2 regions of the Streptosporangium lutulentum genome follow, and region 2 is predicted to be linked to the other one. Evidence: riboswitches for the same ligand, from Rfam matches in the RefSeq annotation. Region 2 holds a riboswitch; the other holds the start of a gene.
The links. Region 2 has a riboswitch for guanidine ahead of J2853_RS37530 (DMT family transporter). Riboswitches for the same ligand answer to the same signal wherever they lie in the genome.
Positions count from the first base shown of each region.

Region 1: it holds a riboswitch for guanidine, as region 2 does, so the genes downstream of both, J2853_RS08640 (MBL fold metallo-hydrolase) here and J2853_RS37530 (DMT family transporter) in region 2, are expected to answer to the same signal.

Region 1 is NZ_JAUSQU010000001.1:2,053,047-2,057,251, reverse strand. Features, by position in the region: gene J2853_RS08645 (M14 family zinc carboxypeptidase) at 1-1,441, shown strand, start outside; gene J2853_RS08640 (MBL fold metallo-hydrolase) at 1,551-2,432, opposite strand; guanidine-III (ykkC-III) riboswitch at 2,443-2,509, opposite strand; gene J2853_RS08635 (amylo-alpha-1,6-glucosidase) at 2,589-4,205, opposite strand, start outside.
Region 2 is NZ_JAUSQU010000001.1:8,308,357-8,312,561, reverse strand. Features, by position in the region: gene J2853_RS37545 (molybdopterin-containing oxidoreductase family protein) at 1-428, shown strand, start outside; gene J2853_RS37540 (GNAT family N-acetyltransferase) at 530-823, opposite strand; gene J2853_RS37535 (hypothetical protein) at 1,058-1,522, shown strand; gene J2853_RS37530 (DMT family transporter) at 1,647-1,970, opposite strand; guanidine-III (ykkC-III) riboswitch at 1,996-2,059, opposite strand; gene J2853_RS37525 (class I SAM-dependent methyltransferase) at 2,083-2,868, opposite strand; gene J2853_RS37520 (acyl-CoA dehydrogenase) at 3,146-4,205, shown strand, end outside.

The sequences.
Region 1 (4,205 bases), 6.3 Mb from region 2:
CTCCGTGAAGGTCACCGGCAAGGACGTCGTGGTCAGCCTGGCCACGAACGAGTCCGCCGCGATCAGCAGCACCTCCCGTCAGGTGGTGGACGCGCTCGGCGCGGACGCCGCGGCGTCGGCGCTGCTGACCGCCTCCACCTACCGCGGCAACGCGGGTGGGGGCGTGGTCGCCGCGGCGACGGCGACGAAGCTGAGCGACAACCTGAAGGCACCGGCGACCGTCTCGCGCGCGCCGTTCCAGCAGAAGGTGCTGCGCATCGGCAAGAAGCGCGACGGCTCCAAGGTCGGTGTGTACCTCTACTGCCAGGAGCACGCCCGCGAGTGGGTCACCCCGCTGGTCTGCACGGAGACCGCCGAGCGGCTTCTGCGCAACTACTCTCGCGACGCGCAGACCCGGAAGCTGGTCGACAACCTCGACATCTTCATCATGCCGGTGGTCAACCCCGACGGCGGGCACTACAGCTTCTACGACTACAACATGCAGCGCAAGAACATGACCAACCACTGCCCCGCCACCTCCGGGGACCCGGGATCGCGTAACTCCTGGGGCGTGGACCTGAACCGCAACTTCACCGTCGGCTCCGCCTTCGACGGATACGACGGCGCCTCGACGACGAGCTGCACCAGCGGCACGTTCGCCGGCCCGGCCGAGCTGTCCGAGCCGGAGGCGAAGAACGAGGTCTGGCTCACCGAGAAGTACCCGAACATCAAGTTCGCGATGAACACGCACTCCTACGGCGGCTACTTCATGTGGCCTCCGGGTGCCTACAAGGCCGCCGGGCGCGAGCTGCTGCCGCGGGTCGACTACGGCACGGAGAACTTCTTCTGGGACGCCTCCAGCCACATCCTCTCCGCGGTGCAGTCCTACCGCGGTACGGCGATCTGGCCCGGGCGCACCGGTCCGGTCCCGGACGTTCTGTACTCGGCGGCCGGTAACAGCGCCGACGAGCACTGGTTCAACCGCGGCATCATGGGCTGGGACTTCGAGGTCGGCGCCGACCTCTACAACCCGGAGACCAAGCAGTTCCAGGCCGTCGGCTTCCAGCCGGACTTCGCCGAGGGTCACGAGGAGGCGATGGAGTTCGCCTCCGGCCAGATCGGCATCCTCGAGACCGCCCTGGCCTTCTCCGCCGACGACAAGGCTCCCAAGTCGAAGCTGGAGGTGACCGGCCGGACCGACACCTCGGCCACGTTCACCTTCTCGGTCAACGAGCCGGCGAACATCTACTACACGCTGGACGGCAGCCGGCCGACGCTGAGCTCCCCCAAGCTCGTCTCCTCGGGGATGCGTGAGGGATCGCAGCAGCTCACGGTCAACAAGAGCACCCAGGTTCGCTGGTTCTCGATCGACATCGCCAGCAACGTGGAGAACAACTACAAGCCGAACGGCAACAGCAACAACTACAAGCAGGAAAAGGTCGAGGTTCGCAAGGTGCGGTAGTTCGCACTGAGAACGAACAGGCGGCCGCCGGTCTTCGGACCGGCGGCCGCCGCGTCTTCTCATCGCCCTTTTTCGGGTTTTGACCCGGATGATCCTGCGCGCGTTCCGCTTACCCGTCCCTGCGGCAGATGACGAAGTCGGGGAAGACGTGCCGGCCGGGCCGGTCTCCGACCTCGTCGATCGCCTTGCGAACGTCCAGCAACTGGCCCACCGTCATCTGCAGAGGCGGCTCGTCGGGCTGGTAGGTGGTGAAGACGGGGTAGTCCTCCCCCGGCCGGCCGGTCATCTCGATATGGCAGCCGAGGACGTGGGTGACCGGCCGGGTACCGGCGAACTCGATCAGGCGATCGACGGTGCGGCCGAAGGCGGCCCAGTCCTGGACGTACAGCCGGCCCGGATAGACCGTGTCCCCGGTGAGCAGGAATCCGGTGTGGGGGTCGTAGAACGTGACGGCCGCCTCATGGTGCCCGGGGCCGGCGAAGCACTCCAGCACCCGGCCGCCGAGGTCGACCCGGGCCACCCGGCCGGGATCGTCGCCGAACCCGAAATACGCCCAGGCGCTCTCCAGCTTCGCGTCCACGACGACGGTGCCGGGGCGGCCGGCGAACTGACCGTCGCCCGCGACGTGGTCGCCGTGGGGATGCGTGTGGAGGACGAGCAGTTCGTAGCCGTCCCGGGGATGGTCGCCGAGCCGGCGCTCGACCAGTTCGTCGACGACCCGGCGCAGGGGGAAGAACTCGGCGGACTCGGTGGCACCGGTGTCGATGAGTACGGCCCGGGCGTCGCCGAACAGCAGGAACATGAACGGCGCCTCGTAGTTGACCGCCATGTTCTGCCGCAGGATGAATGTGCGGGAGTCGTAGGCGTGCACCTGGATGTCGGGGTCGGTGTTGTGCTTCGCCGACTCCGAGCCGTGGATCCACCTGACGTCCAGCGCGCGGGGCCGGGGACCCTCGGAGGTGAAGCCGGTCAACGATGCGCTCGAATCCATGAGGCCTCCTGGTGCGTCGTCCTGGCAGGCCGGGTACGGCGCACGTCTCGTCCGGAAAGGCACGGGTGAGCCTTCGAGCGCAAAATACCATCAGGAGGAATCGACCGGCTCCGACGGATCAGGGGCTCACGACCGCCACGTGGCGTCCGCGGGAGATCAGCCGTTTCCCACGAGCTCGGTGCAGATCCCGGCGGGGAGGCCGCTCACGCTGACCGCGCCGTCCCGGTCGACCGCGACGTCCACCTCTTTCGCCGCCACCCGCAGTCCCCGCACGGACACCTCGCCGAGCGGCGCTCCGGCGAGAGGCCGCAGCAGCACGCGACCGGCGGGCACGTCGGGGTAGAGACCCACGGCGGCGTGCATGATCGTGATCGCGGCGGCGGCGGACCACGCCTGCGGACGGCAGGCGGCCGGGTACGGCATGGGCCGGCCGACCGACCCCCGGGCGTCGCCGGCGAACAGTTCCGGCAACCGGTAGTCGAACGTCTCCCCCGCCGCGAGCAGCCCCTCGGCGAGGGTTCCCGCCTGGGCGCCGAACCCGGCGCGCGCCAGGCCCGCGATCACGATCGCCGTGTCGTGCGCCCAGATGGAGCCGCAGTGGTAGGACATCGGGTTGAACCCGCCCTCCCGCGACGACATCGTACGAAGCCCGAAGCCGTCGGCCATCTCGGGCGAGACCAGCAGCTCGGCGACCGCGGCCGACTCCTCGTCCGAGAGCAGGCCGGTGCCCAGCAGGTGGCCGATGTTGCTGGTCAGGGCGTCCACGGGGCGACCGTTCCCGTCGAGGGCGAGCGCCGGGAACCTCCCGTGCGGGCCGTCCACCCAGAAGCGGGCGCGGAACCGCTCGGCCAGGGTGTCCGCGCGGTCGCGCCAGCGCGCCGCGCCGGGGCGCCCGAACGCCTCCAGCAGCGCCGCCCCGTGCCGGGCCGCCTGGTAGGCGTAGCCCTGCACCTCGACCAGGGCGATGGGAGGCTCGGCCTGGTGCCCGTCGCGGAACCGCACGGCGTCTCCCGAGTCCTTCCACCCCTGGTTGGCCAGTCCGTGGGCGCGGGTGCCGAGATACTTGACGAATCCGCCGCCGCCCGCGTCCGTGTGCTCGCCGAGCCAGCCCAGGGCGGCCTCCAGATACGGCATCAGCGCCGCCACCTGGTGCTCGGGCAGGCCCCAGCGCCACGCGTCGTGGAGCAGGCTGATCCACAGGGGGGTGGCGTCGATGGTGCCGTAGTAGGCGGCCGGCAGGCGCAGGTCGTTGCCGGGCAGGGCGAACTCGTGCCGCCGCAGCTCGTGCATGATCTTGCCGGGCGCCTCGCCCGAGTCGGGGTCGACCCGGGTTCCCTGGCGGCGCGCGAGAACCCGCAGGGTGCCCGCGGCCAGTTCGGTGCCGAGGGGGAGGAGCATGCGGGCGGCCCAGATGCTGTCGCGCCCGAAGAGGGTCAGGAACCAGGGCACGCCCGCGCCGAGGAAGGTGTCGCCGGGGGCGCTCGCCTCGGCGAGCCGCAGAGACCGCAGGTCGTCGAGCGACTGTTCCAGCAACCGCGTCAGACGGTGATCGGCGACGACCTGGGGACGGCTCCACTCGACGGCGCGGGCGGGTGCGACCACGACGGCTTCGGGGTCGTCGATCACGGCATTCCAGCGCAGCACGGTTCGCCCGCCCGGGGGCAGCGTGACCTCCCATCGCAACCACGCCGTCTCCCCCGGTTCGGCCTTCGCGTCCTCACCGGTCACGGTGACCCCGATGCGGCCCGACCGCCAGGACAGCTCGCCGGGCCC
Region 2 (4,205 bases):
TGGAGTTCGGTTCGGACCCCGCCTACGTCCCCTCGCACACGGCCTCGGCCGAGCGCGGGGCCTATCCGCTGGCGCTGATCACCCCGGCCTCTCACATGTTCCTCAACACCACCTTCGGCAACAACCCCGAGCTGCTGCGGCGCTCGAAGGGGCCCCGGGTCCTGATCAATCCCGAGGACGCCTCGCGACGGGATCTGAGCGACGGGCAGCGGGCCCGGGTGTTCAACGACAACGGCGGGTTCGAGGCCGTGGTGGAGGTCAGCGAGAAGGTGCAGCCCGGCGTGGTGGCCTCCACCAAGGGACACTGGCGCAAGCTGAGCCCGGGAGGCTCGACGGCGAACGCGGTCGTGGACGAACGCGACGCCGACATGGGCCGGGGCGCCGTCTACCACGACAACCTGGTCGAGATCAGTCCTTGTCCTTCTTGATGAGGGACCTGACGGTGCTGAGCGCCTCCGGCTCCTGATCCACCGGTCAGGAGCCGACCGGCGTGTTCTCCCGCCCGCGGCAGCCGGGCGTGACGATCAGCTCAGCGCGAGCTTGTATCCCTCGTGGGACGCGGTGAAGCCGCCTCGATCTGCATCCGGAGCGCGCCGCGGCGGGAGATACCGGGGATGTAGGTGAGCTGCATGGTGCCCACGACCTCGCCGTCCAGCTCCGCGACGATCAGCTCGTTGTTGGGGTCGGCGTCGATGATCTCGAAGGCGGCCCGGTGCTCGTCGCCGAAGGCCCCCTGGCGGGCGGCGGCGATGGCGTCGTCGGCGAGCATGGCCACGATGAGCGGGACGTCTTCGGCACGGGCGATACGGAAATCCACTGACATGCCGACCAACCTATCCAGCGGGAAACGGGCCCTTGACCCGGCGGACCGGCCACGACCGAAGAGGATCCCGAGACGCGAGCGCGGCGACCGGGGCTCCGAACCGCTTGCCGATTCGGCGAGGTCGTCACGACCGCGGGTCGCCGGTTCCGTGCCGGTCCCCGATGCGGCAACCCTGGGAACAACCAGGGTTGCTCCCCGATGTGCGCGGGGGGCCGGAGAGGGCAACCTGGTGGCATGAAAGACGAACTGACTCGACATGACGAGATGTCCCTCGCCGGAGCGGCCCTGCGCGGAGCTCCCTGGAAGGCGGCCGCGGTGACCGGCGGCGCGGTCGCGGTCACCAGTTTCGGCTTGGGCGCGCTCACGGGAAGCGCCGATCTGACCTGGGCGATGACGGTCGGCATCGGCCTGTTCGCGCTCATCGCAGCCATCGGTTCGGTCAGCAAGCCCGACGCCGGGGACCGGGTGACCCGGCAGGCCCGGCTCTGGGCCGGGCGCCGCCCCTGGAGGTTCTCCCTCTACCCCGCGCTCGGCGCCGCGGCACTCATGTATCCGGTACAGCTCATCCTCGACGGCGAGGGCGTGTTCGGCGCGGCGCTGGACGCGCTCCAGGGCGGGGTCGTGGTCTACCTGATCACGGCGGTCACGGCTCTGGCCTTCAGGGGACGAGGCCGGTCCTCCCTGCCTCCCGGCCGCTGAACGGCGCCGGGGCACACGCGGACGCGCCGATGCTCACCGCCCGCAGCACGCTTCCCAGAGCATCCTTCCGGTAGGGGCCCCGCGCCCCACCGGCCGTCCGAACCCTCTACCCCGGCGCTTCGCGTCAGTGCCCGCCGCCGGCGAGGTTGAGCCCGACGATGCCCGCGACGATGAGCAGGATCGAGGCGATCTTGAGGAACGACACGTCGTCGCCCAGGACGAGCATTCCGAGCGTGGCGGTGCCGACGGCGCCGATGCCGGTCCAGACGGCGTAGGCCGTACCGATCTCCAGGCTTCCGAGGCCCATCGCGAGCAGGGCGAAGCTCAGGAAGGCGAAGACCAGGAATCCGGCGCTCGGCAGCAGCACGGAGAACCCGTTGCTCATCTTGAGCGAGTACGCCATCGCGACCTCGAACAGACCGGCGATGACGATGATGACCCAGGCCATGACGACTCCTTCTAGGGACCTATAAGGAGCGTCGTCTTTTCAGACCGGGTACGGCGCGTCTCGTCCGGGAGCCATCCCTGATGGGTGCTCTGTTGTCAGAACGAAGCGCGTCTCACATTGATTCCCACCAGAGCGTGAACCACTGGTCGCGGGGCAGCGGCCACAGATCCAGCTCGATCACCGCCGCGATCACCTCCTCGGCCCGGTCCTGGCCGAGGCAGAGCCTCCGGCAGGCGCTCTCGGCCAGCTCCTCCAGATGGGCGAAGCGGGTCAGCGGCGCCAGGCGTCGCTCGTGGCGGACCTCATGTCCGAGCGCCTCCGCCGCGGCGATCACATCGTGGACCGTGGGACGCGTGGGGCGGGTGATGCCGTGAAAGTGCTGCCAGAGGGGGGTGAGCCAGCTCATCGGATGCCGCTCGGTGAGCTCCAGGACGACCCGGCGGCGGGCGTGGGCGGACAGTTCGGCGAGGAAATCGGATAGGTCGGGCACGTTGTAGACGACATGCGCGGAGACCGCGACGTCCGCCGCCGGAGTCTCGGCCGCGACGTCGGGCCAGCGGCCGGTGATGATCCGGGTGGGGACGCCCAGTTCGTCGGCCCGGGACGTCAGCTCGGCCAGCATCGCGGCGGAGGGGTCCACCGCGATCAGCTCTCCCATGCTCGTGGCCAGCGGCAGCGAGGCCGCCCCGGTGCCCGCGCCCACGTCCAGCACGCTTCCGCCCGGCGGAAGCGCCTCGGCGACCCGCGCCAGGGTCGGACCCTCGGGGTCGGCGAGGGCGCGATCGGTCCGTTCGGCGAAGCGCGCCGGCGAATGGCCCCACGGGTCGGCCGGAGCCGTCGCCGCGATCTCCTCGGGAATCCCCCATCCCGCGAGGTCGGCCCGCCACTGTTCGTCCATGTGGCGAGCCTAGTGCGACGCCCCCCGGCGGAGGCCGCGAACAGGCCGTCGGAGAACCCGGGATCGCCGGTACGACCTTCCCTCTTCACCGCAGGTCACGGCCACCCCGAGTAGCCACTCCGTGACTCCTGTCCAGGCAGTCGGGCCCCCTCGGATTGTGTGGCGAACATCCCACTTGAACAGTTTTCTACGGGTTACTGGCGGGTAGCATTGCGGGTAAGGTTACTGGTGAGTACGGAAAGAGTCCCGGTTCCCCCGGTTTCAAGGAGCAGACCCCATGGGCCACTACAAGAGCAACGTCCGTGACCTGGAGTTCAATCTCTTCGAGTTGCTTGGACGCCGGGAGATCCTGGGCACCGGCCGCTATCCCGACCTGGACGAGGACGTGGTGCGGAGCCTCCTCGAAGAGGTCGACCGCCTGTCCACGGGCGTGCTCGCCGACTCCTTCGAGGAGGGCGACCGCAAGCCGCCGGTGTTCGACCCCGCCACGAGCTCGGTGACGATGCCGGAGGGCTTCAAGAAGTCCTTCGCCGCCTACCGCGACGCCGGCTGGACCAACATCGGCCTCCCCGTCGAGATGGGCGGCCCCGGCCTGCCCAGCAGCGTGAACTGGGCTCTCGCGGAGATGATCCTCGGCTCGAACCCGGCCATCTGGATGTACTCCAGCGGACCGGCCTTCGCCCACGTGATGCACACGATCGGCACCGAGGACCAGAGGCGTTACGCCGAGCTGGCCATCGAGAAGCAGTGGGGCGCCACCATGGTGCTCACCGAGCCGGACGCCGGCTCGGACGTGGGCGCGGGTCGCGCGAAGGCCGTACGGCAGGACGACGGCACCTGGCACATCGAGGGCGTCAAGCGCTTCATCACCAGCGCCGAGCACGACCTGAGCGACAACATCTTCCACCTGGTGCTGGCCCGCCCCGAGGGGCACGGCGTCGGCACCAAGGGCCTGTCGATGTTCCTGGTCTCGAAGTACCACGTGGACCTGGAGACCGGCGAGCTCGGCGACCGCAACGGCGTCTACGTCACCAACGTCGAGAAGAAGATGGGCCTGAAGGTCTCCACGACCTGCGAGCTCACCTTCGGCGACAAGCACCCCGCCGTGGGCACGCTGATCGGCGACGTCCACGAGGGCATCAAGCAGATGTTCATGATCATCGAGCACGCCCGGATGATGGTGGGCACCAAGGCGATCGCCACGCTCTCCACCGGCTATCTGAACGCGCTCTCCTATGCCAAGGAGCGGGTGCAGGGCGCCGACCTCACCCAGATGACCGACAAGTCGGCCCCCCGGGTGACCATCACCCACCACCCGGACGTCCGTCGTGAGCTGA